2 regions of the Virgibacillus salexigens genome follow, and region 2 is predicted to be linked to the other one. Evidence: riboswitches for the same ligand, from Rfam matches in the RefSeq annotation. Region 2 holds a riboswitch; the other holds the start of a gene.
The links. A riboswitch is a leader RNA that binds a small molecule or an ion and turns the genes downstream of it on or off. The one in region 2 is predicted to bind preQ1.
Positions count from the first base shown of each region.

Region 1: linked by a shared signal. The riboswitch ahead of queF (preQ(1) synthase) and the one ahead of queC (7-cyano-7-deazaguanine synthase QueC) in region 2 are both predicted to bind preQ1.

Region 1 is NZ_CCDP010000002.1:864,938-873,237, reverse strand. It holds gene BN990_RS17155 (ABC transporter ATP-binding protein) at 1-1,020, opposite strand, end outside; gene BN990_RS17150 (ECF transporter S component) at 1,017-1,598, opposite strand; gene BN990_RS17145 (YkoF family thiamine/hydroxymethylpyrimidine-binding protein) at 1,591-2,205, opposite strand; TPP riboswitch at 2,302-2,406, opposite strand; gene BN990_RS17140 (hypothetical protein) at 2,625-3,005, shown strand; gene yidC (membrane protein insertase YidC) at 2,945-3,709, shown strand; PreQ1 riboswitch class I at 3,790-3,836, shown strand; gene queF (preQ(1) synthase) at 4,020-4,538, shown strand; gene BN990_RS17125 (queuosine precursor transporter) at 4,589-5,218, shown strand; gene BN990_RS22675 (hypothetical protein) at 5,430-5,714, opposite strand; gene BN990_RS17120 (APC family permease) at 5,819-7,228, shown strand; gene BN990_RS17115 (GntR family transcriptional regulator) at 7,600-8,259, shown strand.
Region 2 is NZ_CCDP010000002.1:109,681-117,980, forward strand. It holds gene BN990_RS13365 (FAD-binding oxidoreductase) at 1-201, shown strand, start outside; partial or broken gene BN990_RS13370 (ring-cleaving dioxygenase) at 359-1,310, opposite strand; gene BN990_RS13375 (CoxG family protein) at 1,516-1,968, shown strand; gene BN990_RS13380 (hydroxymethylglutaryl-CoA synthase) at 2,022-3,197, opposite strand; gene queE (7-carboxy-7-deazaguanine synthase QueE) at 3,407-4,129, opposite strand; gene queD (6-carboxytetrahydropterin synthase QueD) at 4,130-4,564, opposite strand; gene queC (7-cyano-7-deazaguanine synthase QueC) at 4,564-5,226, opposite strand; PreQ1 riboswitch class I at 5,318-5,364, opposite strand; gene BN990_RS13400 (STAS domain-containing protein) at 5,425-6,216, opposite strand; gene BN990_RS13405 (TRAP transporter large permease) at 6,553-7,857, opposite strand; gene BN990_RS13410 (TRAP transporter small permease) at 7,847-8,300, opposite strand, start outside.

The DNA.
Region 1 (8,300 bases), 760 kb from region 2:
TTTTCCGCTTCCATTCGGTCCGACGATTGCTACAAAGGATTGATCGTATAGACGGACAGTTAATTGGTTTAGAATTCGCTGCTGGTTTTTATAAAGATTCACATCCGATGCAGAGAGAATAACGTTCTTTTTCTGTGGCTTTGCTATCTCTACACGGTTTCTTTCTAAGAAGCTGGCATCCATAGTGACCGATGATAACACATCCTCGTTTGACAATGGTATCTTCTTATAACTTGCCTTGTTTTGTCTGGTAGCTGTAAGTACAAGATCAGTTATTTTAGGTAGCCTAATCCCTTGCTGCTGAAGCATTTCTCTATTTGTTTCAATAAGTTTAACGAGAGGGCCATCATAGATACCTTTGCCTGTTTTGGACAAGATAAATGCACGGTTGATAAAAGTAATCCAGCCTTCCAGTTGATGTTCAATAACGATAAGCCCGATCTGCTGTTCTGTCCATACATGTCTTATTGTTTGAATAAATTCCTTTGTTGATTTTGGATCTAAATTAGCAGTTGGTTCATCGAGAACAAGATAATTTGGTTGTAGTGCAAGTACGCAAGCGAGTGCTAACTTTTGCTTTTGTCCACCAGAAAGTGTATTTATTGAAGCATGCTTATACGAGCTTAATTGAACCAATTCTAATGCCTCATCGATCTTTGCTTCTATTTCGTTGGAAGGTGTGCGAATATTTTCTAGTCCAAAAGCAATCTCATCTTCCACCGTTAACATACAGAACTGCGTTTCGGGGTCCTGAAATACGACTCCTACTTGTTTACTTATTGTACCAGGATGAGCCTCTCGAATGGAGTGATCGTATATATGGATATCGCCTTTGAGCATACCTTCCAATTCTCGAGGGTATATCCCATTTAAACAACGTGTCAGTGTACTCTTGCCACTTCCACTTGGGCCTAGTAATAGCATTGCTTCCCCTTTATTTAATTGGAAACTTAGCGTTTGGATAATTGCTTTTTCATCATTTCCATCAAACCAAAGAGAAAGTTCGGAAACATTAATCATGATACGGAACGTTCCTTTCTTATTTGTTTTCCTAAAGCAAAACTGGAAAGTACGCCCGTTTTGGCAAGGGAATCGCTGATGGTTTTCCCAATTAAGCCAGCAATAATGGCACCACTAATCATTCTGATGACCAGCATACTTACAATATAAGGGGTGGAAAGAGCGGTAAAACCGGATCTAAAGTAACCCCATACAAAACTAAAGATAGCGGCGCCAATACCAGCCAGCATAAGGACCCATAAGGAATAACGCTTGTATCGAGTGGCAGCAAAGGCAGCCTCTGCTCCTAACCCTTGAATCATTCCAGTAATAATAATAATCGGGCCCATCGCGTTTCCTAGCAACATTTCGACGGTAGCAGCAATCGTCTCTGATAAAAACGCTGCTCCTGGTTTGCGAATGATATAGGCAGCAATGATAGATACGATAAACCAGATTCCAAATATAAAATCGTAACCAATTGGTCCTAGCAAGGATACGAGGAGTTTTCCAACTGGTAAAAATGCTAAATAAACAATTCCGAACACGACGGCAAGTACGGACATCACAATGATTTCTTTCAACTTCCAGTTATTCATTTATTTTCTCCTTCTTTGAAGGGCTGTTGGCAGAAATCGTGGTTGTCATAACAGTATGTGAAGATTTTAAATTTTCCATGTTGGTAAATACGCGTTCAAGGCCATCAAAAACCTTTTCACCATCGCCATCTAGTCGTGTTGCATAGTGAATAGAAGAAACATCAATACCATGTAATTTCATTTCTTCGATTTGGTTATAAATCATATTCATATAATTTCCGCCTCCTAGCGGATACAATGAAAACTTTCCAGCTACCTCCTGGCTCATTCGTTTTAGTAATTTGGTATTTAACCGCTCATCATCCTCTGATAAATATACATCTCCATCAGAATCTCCAGGACAGCCGATGGAATAGGTGCTACTGAAAACTACATGATGACCAGTGTTTGCCGCATGTAGAAAGAGCGCCTTCGTTACATCAAAAACATGAGATATTCTCCCTCGGACACAGGTTTCTACATCTGTCGTTTTCATCCAAACCTTCGATGTATCAACTTCCTTTAATGAAGCTGTAATAACATCTACGAATTGATCCGTCATTGGATAAATAGCAAATGTACAGCCTGCAATCCTACTTGTGCTACATGTGATCGGTTGGTTGTTCAACGTAATCTCCTCCTTATCGATACATACACAAAAAAACTGCATTCTTGGGAATGCAGTCTTCATAAATAATATGATAAGGCAATGCCTGTTCCATTTTATTGAACGACTGCACTTCCCCACGCTAGTATTATCTAGATCGGGTTCTAAGGGTCAGATCATTTTCCTCTCAGCCATCTTAAAATAGCTCCCCTAGTGCAATAAAAATAGATATGCAGTTTTTATATGTCCATCTAGAATAGTTGAATTCGAATCATTTGTAAATATGTTAGATTTTATCTTGTCTTTTAACTAATTAAAAAAATCCAGGAAAATTTTTCAGGTCATGTTGAATCATGGTAATCAGGTATTAGGCTTAGGAATAGGTTTTAAGCTGTGTTATAATTAAGAAAGATTTAAGCAAGAAAAGGAGGTGAGTATAAATGACGATTGAGTTGTTAAATGAACTTTTTAATGATGTATCTCCGCTATCACTGTATTTAAGTCTATTATTGACGATTGTCACGACATATCAATTTCTAGCTATCGATGCTAGAAGTATAATGGAAAATAACAATGTATTAACGAGGGAATATCATAATCAGCGGGTAAGATTATTGCCAATGCAGGAACTGCTAGGAGAATGTGCAGAAATCTTGCAATGGTTAGTTAAAAAGACGAAGCGTATCGCTTCACCAGACGATGATACAGACCAGCAGTCCTTCTCGTTTTTTAAAGATTTATTACAACGAGGAGGAAAACAATGCAAGGTCAATTTATACTCACTTTTCTTAAAAAATATGCCATTGTCGGTATCATTCTAATCTTCTTTTTAACGGGGTGCCAAGCAGATAGTGGATTATTTCATTTTGACAATCCATTCTCCGGGCTCATGAAATATGTAGCTGTGTTATTTGGAGGGGATTATGGTCTATCCATTATTTTAATAACGGTGCTTATTCGTTTGCTCTTAATGCCTTTATCATTAAAACAAACAAAAAGCGGCGCTAAGATGAAAGAGAAAATGAATGAACTGAAGCCTGATATGGACGCTATTACAGAAAAATATAAAGGGAAAACAGATCAAGAGTCCAAAACCAATATGCAACAAGAAATGATGCAGCTTTATCAAGAGCATCAATTCAACCCGTTAACCTCTATGGGATGTTTGCCAATGCTTATTCAATTTCCGGTGATTATCGCTTTTTATTATGCAATTAGAAACTCACCGGAAATCGCGACCCACTCATTCTTATGGTTTAATCTAGGCGAAGTTGATCTCATTTTGCCATTTATTGCAGCTGCGATATATTTTATTCAGTCACGTGTTTCAATGATTGGTATGGATGAAAAACAAAAGAAACAAATGGCCATTATGGGACTTCTTTCACCTGTGATGATTGGGTTCATTTCATTTAATACCCCAGCAGCTTTGCCGTTATATTGGACGGTCAGCGGGATATTTCTAGTATTTCAAACATTACTTGCTAAAAAATTATATTACCCTAAAAATGCTGTGCAGCAATGAGTTTAGTAAAGATGTGATTGACATCCTTTTACTCGATATATATAATTAGGCGAGAAAATGGATATTCGGATCCATATAAAATTGGAGAGGTTCTTAGCTATAACCCTCTATAAAAAACTAAGGACAACTGATGCGATAAAAAGCCATGTGCCTTGGGCCATGGCTTTTTTATATGAAAGAATAAACATATGTGACAACTGTCTAATTCAGGATCCCCCCCTTAAGTTTTCCTTCATACGTTGGGTTACATTCGATGAAAAAGTTTGCTTTAGGAGGAGCTTGAGCTGTGTGAGCTCGAAGGGCAGTAAACATGGAAGAGGAGGTTTTACTTGTGTCTGGAAGAAGTAATGATGAGTTGCATGGCGTAACGTTATTGGGAAGTCAGGGGACGAACTACGCTTTTGATTATACCCCCGAAGTATTGGAGGTATTTGACAATAAACATCCAAATCGTAATTATATTGTAAAATTCAACTGTCCTGAATTCACAACATTGTGTCCGAAAACAGGACAACCTGATTTTGGGACAGTCTATATTAGTTATATTCCTGATCAGAAAATGGTGGAAAGTAAATCGCTAAAGCTCTATCTTTTTAGTTTTCGTAACCATGGCGATTTTCATGAGGACAGTATGAATATAATTATGAATGATCTTATTCATCTTATGGAGCCACGTTATATCGAAGTTTGGGGAAAATTCACACCACGCGGGGGTATTTCCATTGATCCATATTGTAATTATGGAAAACCTGGTACCAAGTTCGAACAAATGGCAGAGCATCGTCTGCTGAATCATGATATGTATCCAGAGAAAATAGATAATCGTTAAGTTTATGAGGGTTAGCTATGTTCCTCTACTTCAGAAGAGGATGAAATACGATGTTTGTTTACTTAAATGCTTTGTTTGTGGGGCTTTTACTTTTATCAAATATATTAGCAGTGAAGCTATTTCAAATTGGCGAATTTATTTTGCCAGGTGCTGCAGTAGTTTATGTCATTACCTATTTGCTAACAGATGTTATTGGGGAGGTTTATGGGAAGGAAACCGCTAGAAAAACGGTTCAAGCAGGGTTTATAACACAATTGATTGGGATGTTATTTATTTTCATTGTGGTTCACTTACCTGCTGCTCCAGCATTTGGCCTGCAGGAAGAATTTGAACAGATCCTTGGGGGTAGCTTTCGAGTAATGATTGCAAGTCTTCTATCCTACCTTGCCAGTCAACATCTAGATGTTACTATATTTCATAGGTTGAAAGCGAATCATGGGGAGAAAAAACTTTGGTTGCGAAATAATATTTCAACGATGACCAGCCAACTCATAGATACTTCCATTTTTATTGTGATTGCATTTTGGGGAGTTGTACCTTTTAATGTATTGATTGGTATGGTTATTACACAATATGTATTTAAATTAATTATTGCTATTATTGATACCCCTTTCGCTTATCTATTAGTAAAGTGGGCGAGAAAGCAAGAAGTACACCAGGAAGGCTTGCGTGTTTATTGAATTTTCGGTAAACTCAAGTTATATAAAAATTAACTGCTGAATCTAATTGACTTTACTGATAAAGTAAAGCGCTCCGTTAGATCAAAACCAGTTATATTGATAGATCTACCTTAGGTGGTTTCTGTCTATATGACTGGTTTTTTGTATAAAAAGGAGGTATTACTGGGAGCAATTTATTCGAATTAGATAAGAAGCATTTTTTCAACCAATATCATCCATTCATGAGCAGCAAGCTAATGGGACAAAAGTGATTTTGCAAGAAGGCAGCGGCATCTATGGGACGCTGTTTCTTCCCTTTGGAATCTAAATATTGGTTTATAATAGAAGAATTGGCAGAAACGGCAGTACTGCAAATGGAATAATTGGCCTTTAGCTCCCTTCTCCACATTGTGTCATGAACCAGCAATAACATTGGCTGAAAAGATTGCTTCACTTGCTCACTTGCACCTGAAGGATTGAACGTTGTTTTCTTTACGTTGGTTGGATCAGAACCCAATTTATTTGATGTATATCATAAGTAACATCGTAAAAGAAAGAATTTTTATCATGATATTTCGGAATAGTTTGTTAATATAAAAACACATGATCTGGAGGGTTTTTATGAATGAATCTGATAAGTTATTAAAAATTCTAGGTAATAAAGATGTGCTAGCACTAGCATTTGGAGCTATGATCGGCTGGGGATGGGTGGTTACATCTGGATTATGGATTACAGAAGCTGGATCAATAGGAGCTATTTTGGCATTTGTTATTGGCGGCCTACTTGTCGTTTTTGTAGGATTAACCTATTCGGAGTTAGCTTCAGCGCTTCCCTTGGCTGGTGGAGAACATGTGTATACATATAAGGCGATGGGGAGAGTGGCTTCTTTTATTGCTACATGGTCAATTATCCTTGGTTATGTATCTGTTGTAGCCTTTGAAGCTGTTGCTCTTCCAACTGTATTTGAATATGTTATACCTAATTATAGTCAAGGTTATTTATATACCATTGCGGGCTGGGATGTTACGCTCACCTGGGCAGGTGTAGGTATTATTGGTTCCATCCTAGTTGCTTGGATTAACTACCGGGGGATTAAGCTGACTACAGTTATTTCATTTATATTAACATTAATCATTTTAGTAGCTGGCCTTATGTTAATTACCGGGAGTACATTCGGAGGAAAAATGGAGAACATGCAGCCCTTGCTAGAAACAGGGCTTGCTGGTATATTGACGGTTGTTATCATGACACCATTTATGTTTGTAGGTTTTGATGTTATTCCACAAGCAGCTGAGGAGATTAATCTACCACAAAAGAAGATTGGGCAGTTATTAATATTTTCTGTTATTCTGGCAGTGATTTGGTATATTGCAATTATCTTTGGAGTTTCTCGGATATTAAGTCCTGCAGAACTTAATGCGTCTAGTTTAGTCACGGCAGATGCAATGGCAAAGGCGTTCGGCGGCAGCCAACTAATGGGGAATTTCCTTGTGCTAGGTGGGATTGGTGGTATATTGACAAGTTGGATCGGTTTTTATGTTGGAGGCAGCCGAGCAATCTATGCCCTTGCCAAAGCTGGGATGCTGCCGAAATCACTTGGCGACATACATCCAAAATATAAAACCCCACATAAAGCAATTTTATTAATTGCTATTCTCTCCACTGCTTCACCTTTATTAGGACGTCCCGCCTTAGTTTGGCTAGTGGATGCTGGTGGATTAGGCTTAGTCGTAGCATGGCTAATGGTAGCTATATCATATATTTTATTAAGGAAAAAAGCACCTACCATGGCTCGACCGTTTAAACTACCTTTTGGAACCACGTTTGGTTGGGTCGCTGCCGTGATGTCTTTTGGTGTTATGATACTGTATATGCCTGGTATGCCGTCGGCTTTGATATGGCCATATGAATGGGTTATTGTTGGGGTGTGGGCCATCTTAGGGGTGATCTTGTACAATTATTCAATGAAAAAATACGGTAAGGCATATGCGGATGATCATATGAAGAAAGAAATGAATAGAGTGGCATAATTTGTTGATGTCCCTCAGCTGGTAGAGCAACTCGTATTTTATTTGCCTTTAGGAGCACAGATCTTCCCCTTCCCGCGGACAACGCTCAAGCCTCCTCGTGGAAAAAACACACGGTGGGGTCTGGAACTGTCCGTTTTGCTGCAGGGAGTGTCACGCTCTGTGCTTCTTCGCTCTTTGCCTATGGCTGAAAAAGACTCTTCTCGATAGTGTGCCCCACAAAGTTAGCGATCCTCTTTCTTTAAATAAAGTTTTTCCTTTCATTACAGTTTTTAAAATTTCATAAACAAAGCCATTGAGATTTTGATATAATATAACCTATATATTCAGAAAAGAATGAGAATAAAGAACTAGCTTTCTGATTGGAGGTTATTATGACACGTATTATTAAACCTGAATCATTACATTTACAGGCTTATCATATTCTGAAAGAAGAAATCTTGGAAGGGGAGTATAAACCTTCTGAACGTATTGTTGAGGCAAAAGCAGCTAGTAAGCTAGGCATCAGCAGAGGACCAGTAAGAGAAGCTATTCGAATGCTTATTCAAGATGGTTTACTTACTTATAATGAAGGCTATGTTCGCGTTTACACACCTACCGTTCAAGATGTAGTGGATATTTTTCAGTGCCGAGAGAGCTTGGAAGCTTTAGCTATTAGCCTTGCCATTTACCATATCACGGAAGTAGAGAAAGAGCAGCTAACCAATAATTTACAAGCTACATACCAAGCATATGAGCAGCAGAAGACAATTGAATTAGGGAAGCTGGATCAAGAATTTCACGATATCATCATTCATGCATCCAAAAATAAACAATTAAAAGAATTGTTAGAAGTAATTCGTACAAAAATTCATTATATGCGAATAAGCATGGTAAAGGGTGAATTTTATCCTTCTTTTGTAAGTGAACATGAACGACTTGCTGAGCTGCTATTTAAGAGAAATGAAGCAGAAGCAAATGAATTGATGAAACAACATATTAAAAAAGGACTAGACGGTGTACTCATGCATATAGAAAAAGCTCAATCCAGATAGGTAACGTTATCTGGATTTTTTCATGTAAAGCTAAAGCGCGA
Region 2 (8,300 bases):
AAAGCCGAGGCAACAAATGAAGCATTGGCAACACTAGCTATTGATGTTGGTGGAACATGCACTGGTGAGCATGGCGTCGGAATAGGCAAGCGAAAATATCAGCAAAAGGAGCATGGAACTGCATTAGAAGTTATGCACCAAATAAAACAATTGCTTGACCCAAGTAACATCCTTAATCCAGGAAAAATATTTATTGAATAACCCATTGATATTCCATGGGTTATTCAGCATCCATTCACCCTGTCACTTCTTCTACAGGTGTATTGCTGTAAAGGCGATTGATCGTTGGATCTTTCTACCAATTAACGGATTCTCTTATTAAACTTGAACAAATGTTTATCACATAATGGAATACTACTTAACCCTCATCATCTTCATTTTTCATTTTTACTTCGATTGGAATTAAGGTATTCTCCAATCGATTACGATAAATCTCAAATTGTTGTGGTAGTTTCAATTTACTTCCCATCTCCTGAAACGACTCATCATGAGCAAAACCTGGAGGATCTGTTGCAATTTCAAACAGTAAATTGCCATGCTCTTTGAAGTAGATCGCTTGAGAGTAATTTCAATCTTTTACAGGGTAACTGCATACCCATGGTTAGCAATATAGCCTTGCCAATCTAATTGATCTTTATCATCTTTGGCACGAAATGCAATATGATGTATTGTGCCAACACCCATTTGCGATCCTCCGTTTGTGGTTAATTTAATATCAATCGTATTCCCTATATCAGCATAGGAAGTAAAACGAACGAAATCACCTTCTTCTCCTACTCTTTCAAAACCCAAAATATCTTCCATCAGCTCAGCTGTGCTTGCAGGTTTAGCGGATAATAAAACAGCTCCCGCAAACCCTTTAATCGCTACTTCTGATGTAACATCTCCAATCATCCAATGATTGGCCTCTCCCGCTTCTTTCTCTACTAATTCTAATTGAAGTCCATGAGAGGGTCTTTGAACGAAAGATACGTCTCCCCAAAACGTTCCGCTTCAGTGAAGTCAATAGCCAATTAATAAAAGCGCTCTTTCCAAAATGATAAAGACCCAACTGGTATAGCAAAGGAAATGGTTCCGAATTGGCCATCGCCAATTCGACCTTTAAATGCATGTGACCATGGGAAGAAGGTAATAATCGTACCTGGTTCTCCTCCTTCATTTCCAAAATAGAGATGGTAAGTACTAGGATCATCGAAGTTAATGGTTTTCTTAACTAATCGTAAACCAAGCACACTTGCATAAAAATCGACATTTTCCTGTGGATGACCAACGATAGCGGTTATATGGTGTATTCCAGCTGTCTTTTTCATTTAACCGCTCACCTCATATTTAATTTATATATATTTAATTCATTTGTTTTTAATTAAATATAATTATAAAATGTTCTTCTTATACTGTCAATCCTTCTTCTATTGTTATTTAAAAAATGATTAGTTGAAATAGCTTTGTGGAAAAGAATAAACATGTTATTCTATTTTCGAAGATAACGTATTTGATGAAAAGGAGATGAATGGTATGCCAAGTGGAATACACGAAGTAGAAATTGACGTACCAATTGAAAACGTGTGGGAATTCGTGAGCGATATGAATCATTGGGCACCTTTAGTTCCAGGATATATTGAACATGACATTCTTAATGACAGAGAATCCACATGGAAATTCAAAGGCGACCTTGGAATCATACAAAAAACGGTGAACTTGAAAATAATTATTACGGAATGGCAGAAACCAACAAAAGTAACCTTTGACTTAAAAGGATTGAGTGAAAACTTTGACGGAGAAGGGTATTTTAAAGCAGAGGCACTAGCTGAATCAACAACAAAAATTACAGGAAATCTTTCCATTACTGCAGGTGGGCTGATGGCTAAAATGATTAATCCTGTCCTTAAATCCTTTGTTCCTAAAACAGCCAAGGAATTAACAGAAGCCATCGCTGAAGAGATCACTAAAATCGAAGCAACTAATTAATTGTAAAATAAAAACGGATTTCGTTTGCGGTTTCGAAATCCGTTTTTATATACTTATTTTTTGTCTTTGTGAACATAGTGTCGCATATGACCACTAATTCCTGATAACGCTATTTTGGCAGGATCTGATTCAATTTCAAGCTCGACAGTTGAGCCATCTGCTGGCAAGGTGTCTTCAAAAACTGTTTCATAAGCATCCACCGATAATTCTGTTCGAGAAGCAAGCAATTCTTCATGATCGTAAGTATTTAAATACTTACGATAACCAGGCTGTAGTACTCCTGTAAAGAATTCTCCAACAGCACCAGACCCATAACTAAATAAGCCGATTCTTGCACCGTCCTGTAACTCTTCCTGCTGTTCTAGTAATGATAGAAGGCTTAAGTATAAAGAACCTGTATAAATATTACCAACTTGCTTATTGTACGTTTTACTAGCTTCTAAATTGGCCACTAATCTTTCCTTATCTTCTTCCGTTCCTTGTTCATAGATCGCACGTAACGCTTTTTGACCCATTTTCGTATAAGGAAGATGGAAACAAATAGCTGTAAAATCTTCTAAACCGAACCCTGATTGTACTTTATAATCTTCCCATACACTCTCAAAGAAAGAAATATACTTTTCATTTGAAAGCTTGCCATCGACCATTGCTGTATCTGAGTAGACAGGGCGCCAGAAGTCCATAATATCGGCTGTTAAATAAGCACTTTTATCTTCTAAAGCTAGAATACGTGGGTCTGCACTAATAACCATTGCAACTGCACCTGCTCCTTGCGTTGCTTCTCCACCAGAGTTCAATCCATACCTTGCAATATCCGCACCTAAAACAAGCACTTTGCTTTTTGGATGTAAAGCAATATGACCCTTCGCCATTTGAATTCCAGCAGTAGCACCATAACATGCTTGCTTCACCTCAATTGTTCTCGCTTTTGGGTTCAGCCCTAATAGATCATGGATATATACCCCAGCTGATTTTGAATGATCAATACCAGATTCTGTACCAAAAATGACAAAGTCAATGTCTTCCTTATCTTTATCGTCTAATATATTTAAAGCGGCATTCGCTGCGAGTGAGACTGCATCCTGTGTAATCGGAGCGATTGCCATTTTCTCTTGTCCAATACCAATCGTATACTTTGCTGGATCAACATCTCTAGCGACTGCTAACTTATTCATATCTAAAAATAAATGTGGTGCATAAAATCCTATTTTGTCTATACCAATCTTCAATGTTCTGCTCCTTTACTACCATAGTTAGAATTCCTAAAAGTATCGCTTTCCTACCATTAGTGATTTTATTCACAATTAATTCTTTTTACATACCAATATATTAAATGATAATATAATCTACTTCTAAACACAATCATCGTGTGTTAACGACATAAAAAAACCCAGTTCTGTAAAGAAACAGTCTGGGCTCTTCTTGTATTAATTTATCCCTATACTCCACGCTTATTTCCCCAAAGAAATGTATGTAACTGTGGAAGCACTCGGACATCCTTTAGAATAGTGCTAACCATTACTTGGTCAATCAGCTCCTCGTATTTTTGCAGTAAATATAACGACAATGCTTGATCATTATCCATCGTAATTTCATCATTTCCCACCTGAAGATATAAGCTTACATCTGGATAGCGTTGATGGATATTTTCTGCGTATCCTAAATCATCTTCATTAAAGATGACTACTTTCAAACTGCATTTTCCACGTTGCTTTTGTTTCAATGAATCAATAATAAAATCAAGGGTTTGATAATTTGTTTTCATCCCTGAACTTGGAGGTTTTGGAGAAAGTGTTAGATCATCAATCTTTGTAAACCATGTCTGCCATCTACTCCCTTGTGTTTCGAGCGCTACCTCCAGATCGTGATCATGCAGGATATCAATCAGTTGATCGATTTGGGGGAGTAATCCAGGATTCCCACCTGAGATCGTCACATGACCAAATTGATCAGCACCTTTTTCCCTTAAATCTTGCATAATCTCTTCTGCTTCCATCATTTGAATGTGATGTTTTTCTGTACCATCCCAAGTAAATTTTGAATCACACCATGAGCAGGAATAATCACAACCAGCAGTTCGGACAAACATGGTTTTTCTACCAATAACCATTCCTTCCCCCTGAATCGTCGGCCCAAAAACTTCAATTACTGGTATTTTCACTTACCTATCCCCTTTCTTTGGACGATATACACAATAACTGGACGGTGTTTCTCGTAAATATACTTGCATACAGCGGGGGGAATGGGATAATGTATCTAAGTATTCCTGCACAAGTTCATAAATCGTCCGTGCCACAATCTCAGTAGTTGGAAAAGCATTGGGATTATGATCGGAAAAAGCAACATCCTGATTCATGACAACATGATCAAAACGTTTATGAATAAGATTTTTTATTTGTTTAAAATCTACTAAAAACCCTGTATGATTGAGTTCTTCACCAACAATAGTAATATTTGTAAAATACGTATGCCCATGCATCGATTGACATTTTCCAGTGTCTTGATGGGGAATATAATGGGCCGCAGCAAAATGAAAGTCTTTATTGATTTCATATGTATAGTTATGGTTTATGAAAGGATAGATTTGTTGGATCATTACGTTCTCACCTTTTTTCGATTTGCTTCATACTTTTCTAAACCAGTTTGACGTAATTGACAAGCAGGACACTCCCCACATCCACTACCTTTTAATCCGTTATAACAAGTCAATGTATTATTTTTCACAAACGAAAAAGCTCCTAATTGATCACTTAATTCCCATACTCCTGCTTTATCCAGCCACATAAGCGGAGTATGGATAACGAATTGATCATCCATTGCTAAATTTAATGTCACATTTAAGGACTTGGTAAATATATCTCGGCAGTCAGGATAACCACTAAAATCTGTTTCACACACCCCTGTTACCACATGCTTTGCATTAATTTGCTTAGCTAATATTGCTGCAAAAGATAGAAACAGCAGGTTTCTTCCGGGGACAAATGTAGATGGCAAGCCATCATCTCCTTCAGTAATCGCTATGTCTTTACGAGTTAATGCATTTGGAGCTAACTGATTTAATAGATTCATATCCAGTTCATGATGCGTTACTTTTAATTGATCGCAAATGTTTTTCGCAACATGTAATTCTTCTAGATGCCGTTGTCCATATTGAAATGTTACAGCCTCCACATGTTCAAACTCACGCAATGCCCAGAACAAACAGGTAGTACTATCCTGACCACCACTGAATACAACGACTGCTTTTTGGTTGTTCATCGACTCTTCTCCTCCCTTTTTACAACAAAGAAGAGCGTTCGTTACTAAAATTTCCATCAAAAAAACAACACTAAGAAGGTGTGTTGTTTTGATCTCCTTAGTTTTTTATAGAGGGATGGAATTTCGAACCTCTCCTGCTATTTTACAGAATTCTTATTTTTACTTGTTATCATTAGTTTACCATAAATTGGCTAAAACCTATACCTCTTTTTCTTTTACACGATCAATATGTTCAATTGCCATTTTAACGTTTTTGAATGTTTTCATATCTTTAAACGTATCTTGAATGGATACCGTTTTTATCGCCATATCTGGGCGAATGCCTGCTACTAATAGCTGCTTCCCCATAAGTGATATAAATTGATGAATTTTTAAAAAGCGTGAAACGGTATACGTATCCACTTCATACAATCCAGATAAATCCATAATCAAATATTCTTCATTCGATTGCTCCAAATAAGCAGATAATGAAGTCATCAAAGCTTCTAATCGATGGTCGCTCATATTGCCAATAAGCGGCAAAATAGAAACATCATCCCTTATTGGAACAATTGGAGTAGAAATCTTTTCAATTTCTACCAAGCTTTCTTGAAGCAGGCGTTCCTTTTGTTTTTCATCTGTAACATCTTTTTGCACTCCAACAAAATAGAGTTTTTGATCTTCTTCTATCCACATCGGATCAATGGATAATTCGTTCCAGAAACCCGTACCATCTTTTTTATAATTGTATAATTGCACAGAAATCGATTCGTTAGCATCGACAGCTTCGCAAATTTGATTCACACGCTTTTTATTGGTCTCTTCCCCCTGCAAAAACCTGCAATTCTTTCCAATCACTTCTTCTTCATTATAGCCTGTTAGCTCTAAAAAACCTTTATTAGCGATAATAATCGGATTATCTTCAATAGAAGGATCTGTAATTATTAAACCGACCTCTGTATAATTCAATGCCTTCTCCAATAAATATAATCTTTCCTTATTATTTTTCACAGTCATTCCATCCTTTTTCTTATGTTACATATAACATTCAATTGCTCATTTCTATCATTATACAATCCCTGTTTGATAAATCATATGATAAGGCTTAATTATATCCCTTAACTTGCTAATCTATTCTGTTCGATCCGTCTATTTTATCGATCTCGATACGTTTTTAATTCTGCAATTACCTACTCGACTCCTTTATTTATATACTCTACCATAAAAATTCTGCTAGAATATAATGTTCCCTATTATCAATTGGTTACAGTTATTTCCAATTAAAATAATTGATCTTCTGCTATATAAAAAAGAGCCTGTAAAAAGGCTCCTATTATATATAAGGAATTATTTCATCAAACTTGGTAAGATCGTTACCAACGGTGGAAATAGGATTAATAAACAAATGCAGATAATCATTCCAATAATCATCGGTACTGTTCCCCGGAATATGGTTTGTACTGGAATATTTGTTGCAACGCCTTTGATTACAAAAATGCTAATCCCAAGCGGTGGTGTTAAAGAACCAATATTAATTGCCATCACCATAATAATTCCAAACCAAACACCATTAAAACCAAGTTCCATAATGATTGGATAAATTATTGGAAGCGTTAAAACAATTAAGGAAAGACCTTCAATGAAGCAACCTAGTAAAAATAAAGCAATCAATATAAATACAAGTATGATATATGCATGGAGATCTAGCCCACCTACAAAACTGGTAAGCATGACTGGCAACCTACTAATTGTTAAAAATTGACTAAATAGAGTAGCACCGATTAGAATTAGAAAAATATAAGCAGTCAACCTTACTGATTCATTAAACGATTGCTTTAACTTATCCCAGTCTAAACGCCTAGACAATAGTGCAAAAATAATTGCACCAACTGCTCCAACCCCGGCTGCTTCAGTTGGAGTGAATACCCCTAAATATATCCCGCCAATACTTATAAAAAATAACCCCATAAATGGCCAAACATTTTTTAATGTATGTAGCTTCTCACTAATAGTCGCCTGCTCTGTTCTAGCTGGTGCCAAATTAGGATTCCGTCGAACAAGAATGGCAATAATGATCATAAATATAATAACTTGAAAAATTCCTGGAATAATACCCGCAATTAATAATGCCCCAATGGGTTCTCTTGTTTGTATTCCATATAATATTAAGATAACACTTGGGGGAATTAAAATACCTAATGTACCCCCAGCTGCAACACAAGCAGTGGAAAGGCTTGGTTTATATTTATATTTATCCATTTCTGGTAAGGTTATTTTAGAAACTGTTGCAGTTGTTGCATTAAGGGAACCGGAAATAGAAGAAAATATAGCTGCAGTACCAATTGTAGCCATCGCCAATCCTCCTCGAAAATGACCAATCCAGCTATCTACCGCTCGATATAAGTCCTTACCTAACCCTGTGTACGACAGAATCATCCCCATTAGTATAAATAATGGAATAACACTTAATGAATACGAACTTGCTGTATCAAAAGGAGTTCTACCTAGTTGAGCAAACGCTACATCCCATCCCCTGATTAAGGTTGTACCTACTAAGCCTACGAATAACAAAGAAATACCAACTGGAACTTTTAGTAAAAATAAGATCAATAATAGTACAATCCCAATAAAACCAATCATTTCAGGACTCATTTTGATGAACCACCTTTTGCAAGTAGTAAATGGAATGCAGGATTGCAATGAATGCAAAGAGAATGGAACCAATAACTGCTAATATAGCAATTGGATAAAGTGGGATACTTAAATCCCCCGTTACTGTATTAGCATGAAAAAGTCGTATCGCATAATGACAAGTACTCCAAGAAACAAGTACCATTAAAACAGCGATTAATAAATGAATAATCGATTCAACTATCCACTGGATACGCTGAGAAAACCGCTCAACAACAAAGTCAATAGTAATATGTTCTTCTTTGACATGTGTATATGCTAAGCTTAGAAAGATAACTACAGATAGACCTAACTCTGTAAAATCTACAGTGCCCGTTACTGGAGTTTTAAAGAGCCATCTCCCAAGCACATCTAACGTAATCATCACTGCCATGAATAATAAGATAATCTGAGCAAAAACATGC